3 linked regions of the Roseisolibacter agri genome follow. Each later gene encodes a partner of the first gene's protein in a complex. Links are inferred from orthologs where the notes say so. Each region holds a gene or a part of one and is shown on either strand. Other genes may lie near its edges.

Region 1 (2,853 bases):
CATCATGCTGCAGCCGGACCTCGGGTCGGGGCTGGCGTTCATCGGCATCCTGTTCGCGATGCTGTTCTGGGCCGGCGTGCCCTGGCAGATGCTGGCGCTGCTCGCGAGCCCCGCGGTGAGCCTCGTGCTCTCGTTCAACACGGCGCTGTGGGGCGCCTGGTTCCTGCTCCTCGTGGCGCTCGTCGTCTGGTACAAGCCGTACCTGGCGGAGGGGATCACGCTCGTCGTCGCGAACGTCGTGATGGGCGTGCTGGCGCCGTTGCTCTGGGACGCGCTGAAGCCGTACCAGCAGCGCCGCCTGCTCGTGTTCCTCGACCCGATGAACGACCCGCGGGCGTCGGGCTACCACGTCATCCAGTCGCAGGTCGCGATCGGCTCGGGCGGCTGGTTCGGGAAGGGGTGGACGCTCGGGACGCAGAAGCGGCTCGCGTTCCTGCCGGCCCAGCACACGGACTTCATCTTCGCCGTCGTCGGCGAGGAGATGGGCTTCATCGGCGTGTGCGTGGCGCTCGTGCTCTTCCTCGCGCTGCTGCTGCGGTGCACGCGGATCGCCACGCGCGCGACCGACGCGTTCAGCAGCCTGGCGGCGTTCGGGCTGCTCGCGAGCTGGTTCGTGCACGTCATCGTGAACATCGGGATGACGCTGAACCTGATGCCGATCACGGGCATCCCGCTGCCGTTCTTCAGCTATGGCGGATCGTTCATGCTGATCAGCTGGCTGGCGATCGGCGTGCTGGCGCGCTTCTCGGCCGAGGGGCGCGGGCGGGGCGAGCACCTCGCGGTCTGAGCGGGCGCCGCAGCGGCGCTGAGCCGGCCACGGCGCCGCACCGGAGCGGCGCCGGTCGTGCATGGGTGGGCGCGGACTGGCCGGACGGCCAGCGATCACTTGCTCAGGCTGCCCGCTCTGCCGACATTTCGCCGCTATGGCCTGGTTCCGTAAAGAGCGCAAGCCGCGCGTCCCGCGCCGCGAGCGCCTCGAGATCCCGCCGGACGCCTGGGAGAAGTGCGAGGCGTGCGGGCACACCGACATCCGGGAGAAGTTCGCCCGGAACCTCAACGTGTGCCCCGAGTGCGACTATCACCGTCGCATCCGCGCCGTGGAGTACGTCAACATCCTCCTCGACGAGGACTGGGAGGAGACGGAGGACGGCCTCCGCTCCGCCGATCCCCTCGGCTTCCCGGAGTACGCCGCGCGCCTGAAGAAGGCGCAGAACAACGCCGGCGACACGGACGCGATCCTCACGGCCAGCGGCACGCTGGGCGGCATCCCCACGAACGTCGGCGTCATGGACTTCGCGTTCATGGGCGGCTCGATGGGCTCCGTGGTGGGCGAGAAGATCGCCCGCGCCGGCCAGCGCTCGCTCGAGAAGAAGCAGCCCTTCATCATCGTGTCGGCGTCGGGCGGCGCGCGCATGCAGGAGGGCGTGCTGTCGCTGATGCAGATGGCCAAGGCGGCGGCCATCCTGTCGCAGCTCGCGGAGCGGCGCATCCCGTACGTCTCGATCCTCACCAACCCCACCACGGGTGGCGTGAGCGCCAGCTACGCGATGCTCGGCGACGCGATCCTGGCCGAGCCGGGCGCGGTGATCGGCTTCGCGGGGCCGCGCGTGATCAAGCAGACGCTCGGGCAGGACCTGCCGGAGGGCTTCCAGACGGCGGAGTTCCTGCTGGAGCACGGGATGCTGGACGCCGTGGTGCACCGGCGCGACCTCAAGGCGACGGTCGGCCAGCTGCTCCGCCACATGACGGGCAAGCCGGCGGCCGCCCCCAGCGCGGCGTCCTGAGCGCCGCCGCCCTGCCGTCCGCCGTGGCGTCGCTCCCCGCCGGCGCCTACCAGGACGCGCTCTCCCGCCTGTTCGCGCGCACGGGCGGCACCAGCCGGTACGGCCTCGATCGCATCCGCGCGCTGCTGCGCGCGCTGGGCGACCCGCACCTCGCCGTGCCGGTCTTCCACGTGGCCGGCACGAACGGGAAGGGGAGCACGGTCGCGACGCTGGAGGCCGTGCTGCGCGCGCGCGGTCATCGCGTCGCGCGCTTCACGTCGCCCCATCTGGTCGACTTCCGCGAGCGCATCGTGGTGCAGGGGCGCCCGATCGAGGAGGCGGCGGTCGTCGACTTCCTCGCGCGCTGGATGCCGACGGCCGAGCGCGTGGGCGCGACCTTCTTCGAGATCACGACGGCGCTCGCGTTCGACCACTTCGCGCGCGCGGGCGTGGACGTCGCGGTCGTGGAGACGGGGCTCGGCGGACGGCTCGACTCGACCAACGTCGTGGAGCCGCTGGTCGCCGGGGTTACGGCGATCGGCCTCGATCACACCGAGCTTCTGGGCGACACGCGCGAGCGCATCGCCGTCGAGAAGGCGGGGATCTACAAGGCGGGCGCGCCCGCCGTCGTGGGCGAGCTCGATCCCGCGATCCGGGCGGTGCTGGTGGGGCGGGCGCAGGCCGCGGGCGCGACGCCCATCCGCGAGGTCGCGGCCGAGTGCACCGTGCGCGACGTCCGCGTGGGGCACGAGGGGACCGCGTTCGAGCTTGAGGCGCCGTTCGGCCGCGCGCGGCTCGTGACGCCGCTGCTCGGCGGCTTCCAGGCGCACAACGTGGCGACGGCCCTGACGATGCTCGACGCGGCGGGACCCGCGTGGCGCGTGACGGCCGCGGAGGCCGCGCCGGCGCTGGCCGACGTGCGCCTGCCGGGCCGCTTCCAGTGGGCCGGCCGCTACCTGTTCGACGTCGCGCACAACCCGGACGGCGCCCGCGTGCTGGCGGCGACGCTCGCCGAGCTGGCGCCGGCGCGCCCGGTGGCGGCCCTCGTCACCGTGCTGGCGGACAAGGACTGGCGCGGCATGCTGCAGGC
Region 2 (3,280 bases), on another replicon or contig:
GCTTCGCCGAGGGCGTCTACAAGGACTTCTTCGACTTCGTCGAGCGCGTGGACCTGCGCGCCTGCAACAAGCGCGTGTTCGAGGCGCTCATCGCCGCCGGCGCGCTGGACGGGCTGGGCGGGCACCGCGCGCAGTACGTGACGGCGCTCGACCACGCGATCAGCGAGGCGCTGCTCAAGCAGGAGGAGCGCGAGCTGGGGCAGGTCTCGCTGTTCGGCGACGTGCTGGGCGGCGGCGCGCCCGCGCAGGCCAAGCCGACGCTCCCGCACGTGCCCGCGTGGAGCGAGAGCGACCGCCTGGCGAACGAGAAGGCGATCCTCGGCTTCTACGTGTCGGGGCATCCGCTGGAGCCCTTCCGGGCCGAGGCGGAGCTGTTCGCGACGCACAAGATCTCGGAGCTGGGCACGTGGACGCCCACGCCGATCGCGCTCGCGTGCGTCATCACGGCGGCTCGCCGACAGATCTCCAAGCGCAGCGGGGCCGAGTTCGCCCGGTTGACACTGGAGGATTTCTCGGGATCTTCCGAGGTGCTGGTGTTCCCCGAGGCCTGGGCGGTGCTCGCCGACCAGGTCAAGACGGACGTCCCCGTGCTCGTCGAGGGCGGGTACTCCAAGCGCGACCAGGGGGCGGAGAGCCCGACGTTCATCGTCGAGAAGGTGACCCGCCTGGCGGAGAAGCGCGTGAACGGGCAGGTGGCGGTCGCCATCGAGCTCGCCGCGGGCGCCGATCTGACGCCGAGCGTCATGCGCGACGTGCGCGCGACGTGTGACGCCTACCCTGGCACGGCGGCGCTCGAGCTGCGCTGGCGCGATCCCCGCGCCGGCCAGACCGCGCGCTTCCGGTCGCGTTCCCTCACCGTCGCGGCGTCCAACGCCGCCCTGAACGAACTGCGCGCGCTGCTCGGCGACGAGCGCGTCAAGCTGGTTCGAGGGGGTTGAAACCCATGGCCACCGCGTCCCTCGATTTCGAGAAGCCGCTGGTCGAGCTGGAGCGTCGCATCGACGAGCTGCGACAGCTCGCCGACGACCGCGACTTCGACGTGCAGGCGGAGCTGGAGCCGCTCGAGCGCAAGCTCGCGGACATGCGCAGCGAGATCTATCGCAACCTGACGCCCCTGCAGCGCGTGCAGGTCGCGCGCTCCGCGCGGCGTCCGTTCACGCAGGACTACATCGACCGCTGCTTCACCGACTGGATCGAGCTGCACGGCGACCGCCAGTTCCGCGACGACGGCGCGATCGTCGCCGGGTGGGCGCGCCTGGACGACGAGACGGTGATGGTGATCGGCCAGCAGCGCGGCCGCGACACCAAGGAGAACCTGCGCCGCAACTTCGGGATGCCGCACCCCGAGGGCTACCGCAAGGCGCTGCGCCTGATGAAGCTCGCCGAGAAGTTCCAGGTCCCCATCATCACGCTCATCGACACGCCGGGCGCGTGGCCCGGCATCGGCGCCGAGGAGCGTGGGCAGAGCGAGGCGATCGCGCGCAACCTGATCGAGATGGCGGCGCTGCAGGTGCCGATCATCGCCACCGTCATTGGCGAGGGCGGCTCGGGCGGCGCGCTCGCGCTGGGCGTCGCGGACCGCCTGCTGATGCTCGAGAACTCGGTCTACTCCGTGATCTCGGTCGAGGGGTGCGCCGCCATCCTCTGGAAGGACGGCAAGAGCCCCGAGATGCGCGAGAAGGCCGCCGGCGCGCTGCGCATCACCGCGCCCGAGCTGTTCGAGCTGCGCGTGGTGGACGAGGTGATCCCCGAGCCCACGGGCGGCGCGCACGCCGACCACGAGGCGACGGCGAAGAACGTCCGCGAGGTGCTGCTCAAGCACCTCGACGAGCTGCGGCGCCTGAAGCCCGAGAAGCTCGTGCGCCGTCGCCGCGAGAAGTTCCTCAAGATGGGCCGCTTCGTCGGCTGATCGGAGAGTCCGCGCACCTGATGTCGCACCTCGTCGAGATCGCCTTCAAGGGCAACCGCAAGGAGTTCTTCCTCTGGGACGGTGACGACCCGCCGAAGGCGCACGCGGCCATCATCGTCGAGGGCGACCGCGGCGAGGACCTGGGCGAGGTGCACGCGACCGGCGAGCTGGCCGCCAAGCGCTGGGCCGGCGTCGCGCACGGCGAGGCGCTGCTGGGCGCGGGCACGCAGCCGCAGCGCCGCGCGCTGCGCCTCGCGGCCGTCGAGGACGTGCGGCGCGCGGGCGAGCTGGAGGCGCTGAACGAGGAGGCGCGCCGCAAGGCGATGGAGCGCGTGCGCACGCACGGCCTCGTGATGAAGATCTCCGACGCCGACTGGCAGTGGGACCGCCGCAAGCTCACGCTCTACTTCACGGCCGAGAAGCGCGTCGACTTCCGCGCGCTCGTGCGCGACCTCGCGTCGCTCTTCCGCACGCGCATCGAGCTGAAGCAGATCGGCGTGCGCGACGAGGCCAAGCGGCTCGACGGCGTCGGACGCTGCGGGCGCCAGTACTGCTCCGCCGCCTGGCTCCCGGAGCTGCGGCCGGTGAACCTCAGCGTCGCCAAGGACCAGCGCCTGTCGCTGAACCCGACGCAGATCTCCGGCGCGTGCGGGCGCCTCATGTGCTCCCTGCGCTACGAGCACGACTTCTACGTGCAGCAGCGCAAGCGCTTCCCCAAGGAGGGGAAGGTGCTGACGACGTCGAAGGGCGAGGAGAAGGTGCTCGCCAACGACATCTTCCGCGAGCGCGTGACGCTGCGCGCCCTCGACGGCGAGCTGCGCGTCGTGCCGTTGGGCGACCTGCGGCGCGAGCTGGAGGCGCTGGGCGGCCCGTTCGCGTCGCCGGCCGGCCCGGGCGGGGACGACGGGGACGACACGGCGCACGACGCGGCGCACCTCGAGGAGGGGCACGTTGCCGAAGCGCCGTCGCGGGCACCGCGAGGTGAGCCGCGGAGCGAACCGCGAAGCGGCGACCGGCGCGGCCCCGACCGCCGCGAGGGCGACCGGCGCGAGGGTGAGCGCCGCGACGACCGCCCGGCCGAGCGGCGCGAGATCCCCGCGCGCCCGGCCGCGCCGCGCCTGATGCCGCCGCCGCTGGTCATCGGCGACCTGGAAGGCGTCTCGCTCGACGGCGTCACGCAGGAGATGCCGATCATGCGCCTGCCGGTCGGCGCGCCGGGCCAGCCCGTCCCCGAAGGTGGCGAGGCACCGGCCGACGGCACCGAGGTGCGTCCACGCCGCCGTCGCGGGCGGCGCGGCGGTCGTCGCAACCGGGGCGGGCGCCGCGCGGGCGACGAGGGGCACGAGGGCGCCGACGCGCAGCACGACGAGT
Region 3 (3,143 bases), 170 kb from region 1 along the record:
ATCACCGACTTCCGCTACCAGACGCAGGCGGCGGAGCAGGTGGGCGACCGCGCGCGCGTGGTGATCGAGGCGCAGAGCCTGTGGACCGGCCTCTGGCAGCAGCTCGCCGCGCTCGCGTACGTCGAGGTGGTCGGCTTCGAGAGCGCGCACGTGCTGCACCGCGACTTCCAGCGGCTGCTCGACGCCGGCGCGCGCTGGACGTGGCGTCCGACCGCCGATCTGGTCGAGCGCCTGCGCGAGCACAAGGACGCCGACGAGGTCGCGCGCATCCGCGAGGCGGGCGTCGTCGCGGTGACCGCGCTCGAGCGGACGCTGGCCGAGGTGCGGCCCGGGCTCACCGAGCTGGCCGTCGCGGGCATCCTCGAGCGCGCGCTGCGCGAGGCGGGGAGCGAGGGCTTCCCGTTCGAGACGATCGTCGCCAGCGGGCCGCGCGCCGCGCTCCCGCATGCGCGCGCGGCCGCGCGCGAGCTGCAGCGCGGCGACTTCCTGCTCATCGACTTCGGCGCCATCGTCGAGGGCTACTGCGCCGACGTGACCCGTACGGTCGTGCTCGGACGGGCCGACGAGCGGCAGCGCGAGGTCTACGACGTCGTGCGCGCGGCCAACGCGCTGGCCAGCGCGCAGGTGCGGGTCGGCCAGACGGGCCGGGATGCCGACGCCCTGGCGCGCGACTACATTGACGGGCGCGGCTACGGCGATGCCTTCGGGCACAGCCTCGGCCACGGAATCGGGCTGGAGGTGCACGAGGCCCCGCGGCTGGCGCGGTCGGCCGAGGCGATCCTCCCGCCCGATTCGGTCGTGACCATCGAGCCCGGGATCTACCTGCCCGGCTGGGGCGGCGTGCGCATCGAGGACGACGTGCATCTCGCTCCGACCGGCCCCGAAGTCCTGACGCACTTCACGCGGGAGCTGCTCGAGCTCTCGTGAACACTGCACGCGGGCGCGCCTCGCGGACGGCTCCGGCCTCCGCGCGGCGCGGTCGCGTTCCGCCGCTCCGGCCGCGCGCCGTCCGTCCCACCCTCCACGGTCCCATGATCGACCTCCGCTACGTCAAGAAGCTCATCGAGATGCTCGACGGCTCGTCCGTCGACTCGATCGAGATCTCCTCCGACAAGGGGATGAAGCTCCGCATCTCGAAGACGCCGCAGCAGCGGGGCACGGTGCAGATGGCGGCGCCGGTCTCGATGCCGCCGATGATGGCGCCGGTGCCGTCGGGCGTCGGGCGGCCGACGCCGTCGGAGGGCCTCTCGACCATCGTCGAGTCGCGCGACGAGGGCGCGCGCAGCGAGGCGCCGAAGGCCAAGGGGCTGGAGATCAAGTCGCCGATGGTCGGGACGTTCTACGCCTCGCCGGAGCCCGGCGCCAAGGCGTACGCGACCGTCGGCCAGCGCATCAGCAAGGGCCAGATCGTCTGCATCATCGAGGCGATGAAGATCATGAACGAGATCGAGAGCGAGTACGACGGCGTGATCACCGAGGTCCTCGCGCAGGACGCGCATCCGGTCGAGTACGGCCAGGTGCTGTTCCGCATCGATCCGAACGGCTGATCGTGTTCAAGAAAGTCCTCATCGCGAATCGCGGCGAGATCGCCCTGCGCGTCATCCGCGCCTGCCGCGAGCTGGGCGTGCAGACGGTCGCCGTCTACTCGGAGGCGGACCGCGAGAGCCTGCACGTGCGCTTCGCCGACGACGACGTGTGCATCGGTCCCGCCTCGAGCCGCGAGTCGTACCTCAACATCCCGCGCATCATCGCGGCCGCCGAGATCACCGGCGCCGACGCGATCCATCCCGGCTACGGCTTCCTGGCCGAGAACGCGGAGTTCGCGGAGACGTGCGCCGCGAGCAACATCGCCTTCATCGGCCCCACCGCGGCGCAGATCCGCGTGATGGGCGACAAGGCGGCCGCGCGCAAGGCGATGATGGACGTCGGCGTCCCCATCGTCCCCGGCACGCCGGGCCCGGTCGAGGATCCCGACGAGGCGCTCGCGTTCGCGGAGCAGATCGGCTTCCCGGTCATCATCAAGGCGGCGGCGGGCGGCGGCGGGAAGGGGATGCGCGTCGCCAACGACGTCGACGACTTCGCGCGCTCGTTCCAGCTCGCGCGCTCCGAGGCGCTGTCGGCGTTCGGCAACGGCGACGTCTACGTCGAGAAGTACCTCACGCGGCCGCGCCACGTCGAGTTCCAGATCCTCGGCGACAAGCACGGGAACGTGATCCACCTGGGAGAGCGCGACTGCTCGGTGCAGCGCCGCCACCAGAAGCTCGTCGAGGAGGCGCCGTGCCCGGTGATGACGCCGGAGCTGCGCCAGGCGATGGGCGACGCGGCGGTGAAGGGCGCGAAGGCGATCGACTACGTCGGCGCCGGCACGATCGAGATGCTGCTGAACGAGGACCGCTCGTTCTACTTCATGGAGATGAACACCCGCATCCAGGTCGAGCATCCGGTGACGGAGCAGCTCACGGGTGTGGACCTCGTGAAGGAGCAGATCCGCGTCGCGGCCGGCCTGCCGATGACGGTCACCGAGCTGCCGCCGCTGCGCGGCCACGTGATCGAGTGCCGCGTGAACGCCGAGGACCCGGTGCGCAACTTCCAGCCGTCTCCGGGGCACATCACCACGTTCCATCCGCCGGGCGGGCCGGGCGTGCGGCTCGACACGCACGTCTACGCCGGCTACTCGGTGCCCCCGTTCTACGACTCGCTCGTCGCCAAGCTCATCGTGCAGGGGAGCACGCGCGAGGAGGCGATGAAGCGCATGCAGCTGGCGCTCGAGACGTTCGTGATCGAGGGCGTCTCGACGACGATGCCGTTCCTCGCGCGCGTGATGCAGCACCCGCAGTTCCAGGCCGGCGACGTCGACACCAAGTGGCTGGAGCGCGAGTTCGACCGGCTGAAGGCGGAGGTGCTGAAGCCGGACCCGCACGCGCCCCACGGTCCGGGGCTGCGGGAGCACTGAGTGCGACTCGACGTCCTCTTCGGGGTCGGCGCGCTCACCCCGGGTGACGTCGCGGGGCGCGTGGTCGCGGTCATCGACGTGCTGCGCGCCTCGTCCACGATCGCGACGGCGCTCGCCAACGGCGCGCGCAGCATCGTGCCGCTCGAGAGCTCGGACGAGGTCGTCCTGCGGTCGCGCCAGTTCGAGCGGC

What was found. Proteins that work in one complex are often made in the same cells at the same time.
Region 2: the proteins of accD (region 1) and rosag_RS12535 are in contact, whole or in part, in a solved structure (PDB 8UXZ), measured with the Escherichia coli proteins. The link is inferred for Roseisolibacter agri from one-to-one orthologs.
Region 3: the proteins of accD (region 1) and accB are in contact, whole or in part, in a solved structure (PDB 8UXZ), measured with the Escherichia coli proteins. The link is inferred for Roseisolibacter agri from one-to-one orthologs.

The regions. Positions count from the first base shown.
Region 1 is NZ_BRXS01000006.1:214,809-217,661, reverse strand. It holds accD (acetyl-CoA carboxylase, carboxyltransferase subunit beta), read left to right. Parts: upstream 1-923; coding sequence 924-1,784; downstream 1,785-2,853. Other genes in the region: rosag_RS19320 (bifunctional folylpolyglutamate synthase/dihydrofolate synthase), read left to right, coding at 1,808-2,853; rodA (rod shape-determining protein RodA), read left to right, coding at 1-787.
Region 2 is NZ_BRXS01000004.1:78,005-81,284, reverse strand. Bases 1-2,926 are described here. They hold rosag_RS12535 (acetyl-CoA carboxylase carboxyltransferase subunit alpha), read left to right. Parts: upstream 1-943; coding sequence 944-1,909; downstream 1,910-2,926. Other genes in these bases: rosag_RS12530 (PSP1 domain-containing protein), read left to right, coding at 1,930-2,926; dnaE (DNA polymerase III subunit alpha), read left to right, coding at 1-938. Outside these bases: more of rosag_RS12530, read left to right, coding at 2,927-3,280. UniProt on the Escherichia coli protein: Component of the acetyl coenzyme A carboxylase (ACC) complex. First, biotin carboxylase catalyzes the carboxylation of biotin on its carrier protein (BCCP) and then the CO(2) group is transferred by the carboxyltransferase to acetyl-CoA to form malonyl-CoA.
Region 3 is NZ_BRXS01000006.1:379,495-382,637, reverse strand. The notes cover bases 1-2,789. They hold accB (acetyl-CoA carboxylase biotin carboxyl carrier protein), read left to right. Parts: upstream 1-1,031; coding sequence 1,032-1,547; downstream 1,548-2,789. Other genes in these bases: accC (acetyl-CoA carboxylase biotin carboxylase subunit), read left to right, coding at 1,550-2,789; rosag_RS20090 (M24 family metallopeptidase), read left to right, coding at 1-927. Outside these bases: more of accC, read left to right, coding at 2,790-2,953; rosag_RS20075 (2-phosphosulfolactate phosphatase), read left to right, coding at 2,954-3,143. UniProt on the Escherichia coli protein: This protein is a component of the acetyl coenzyme A carboxylase complex; first, biotin carboxylase catalyzes the carboxylation of the carrier protein and then the transcarboxylase transfers the carboxyl group to form malonyl-CoA.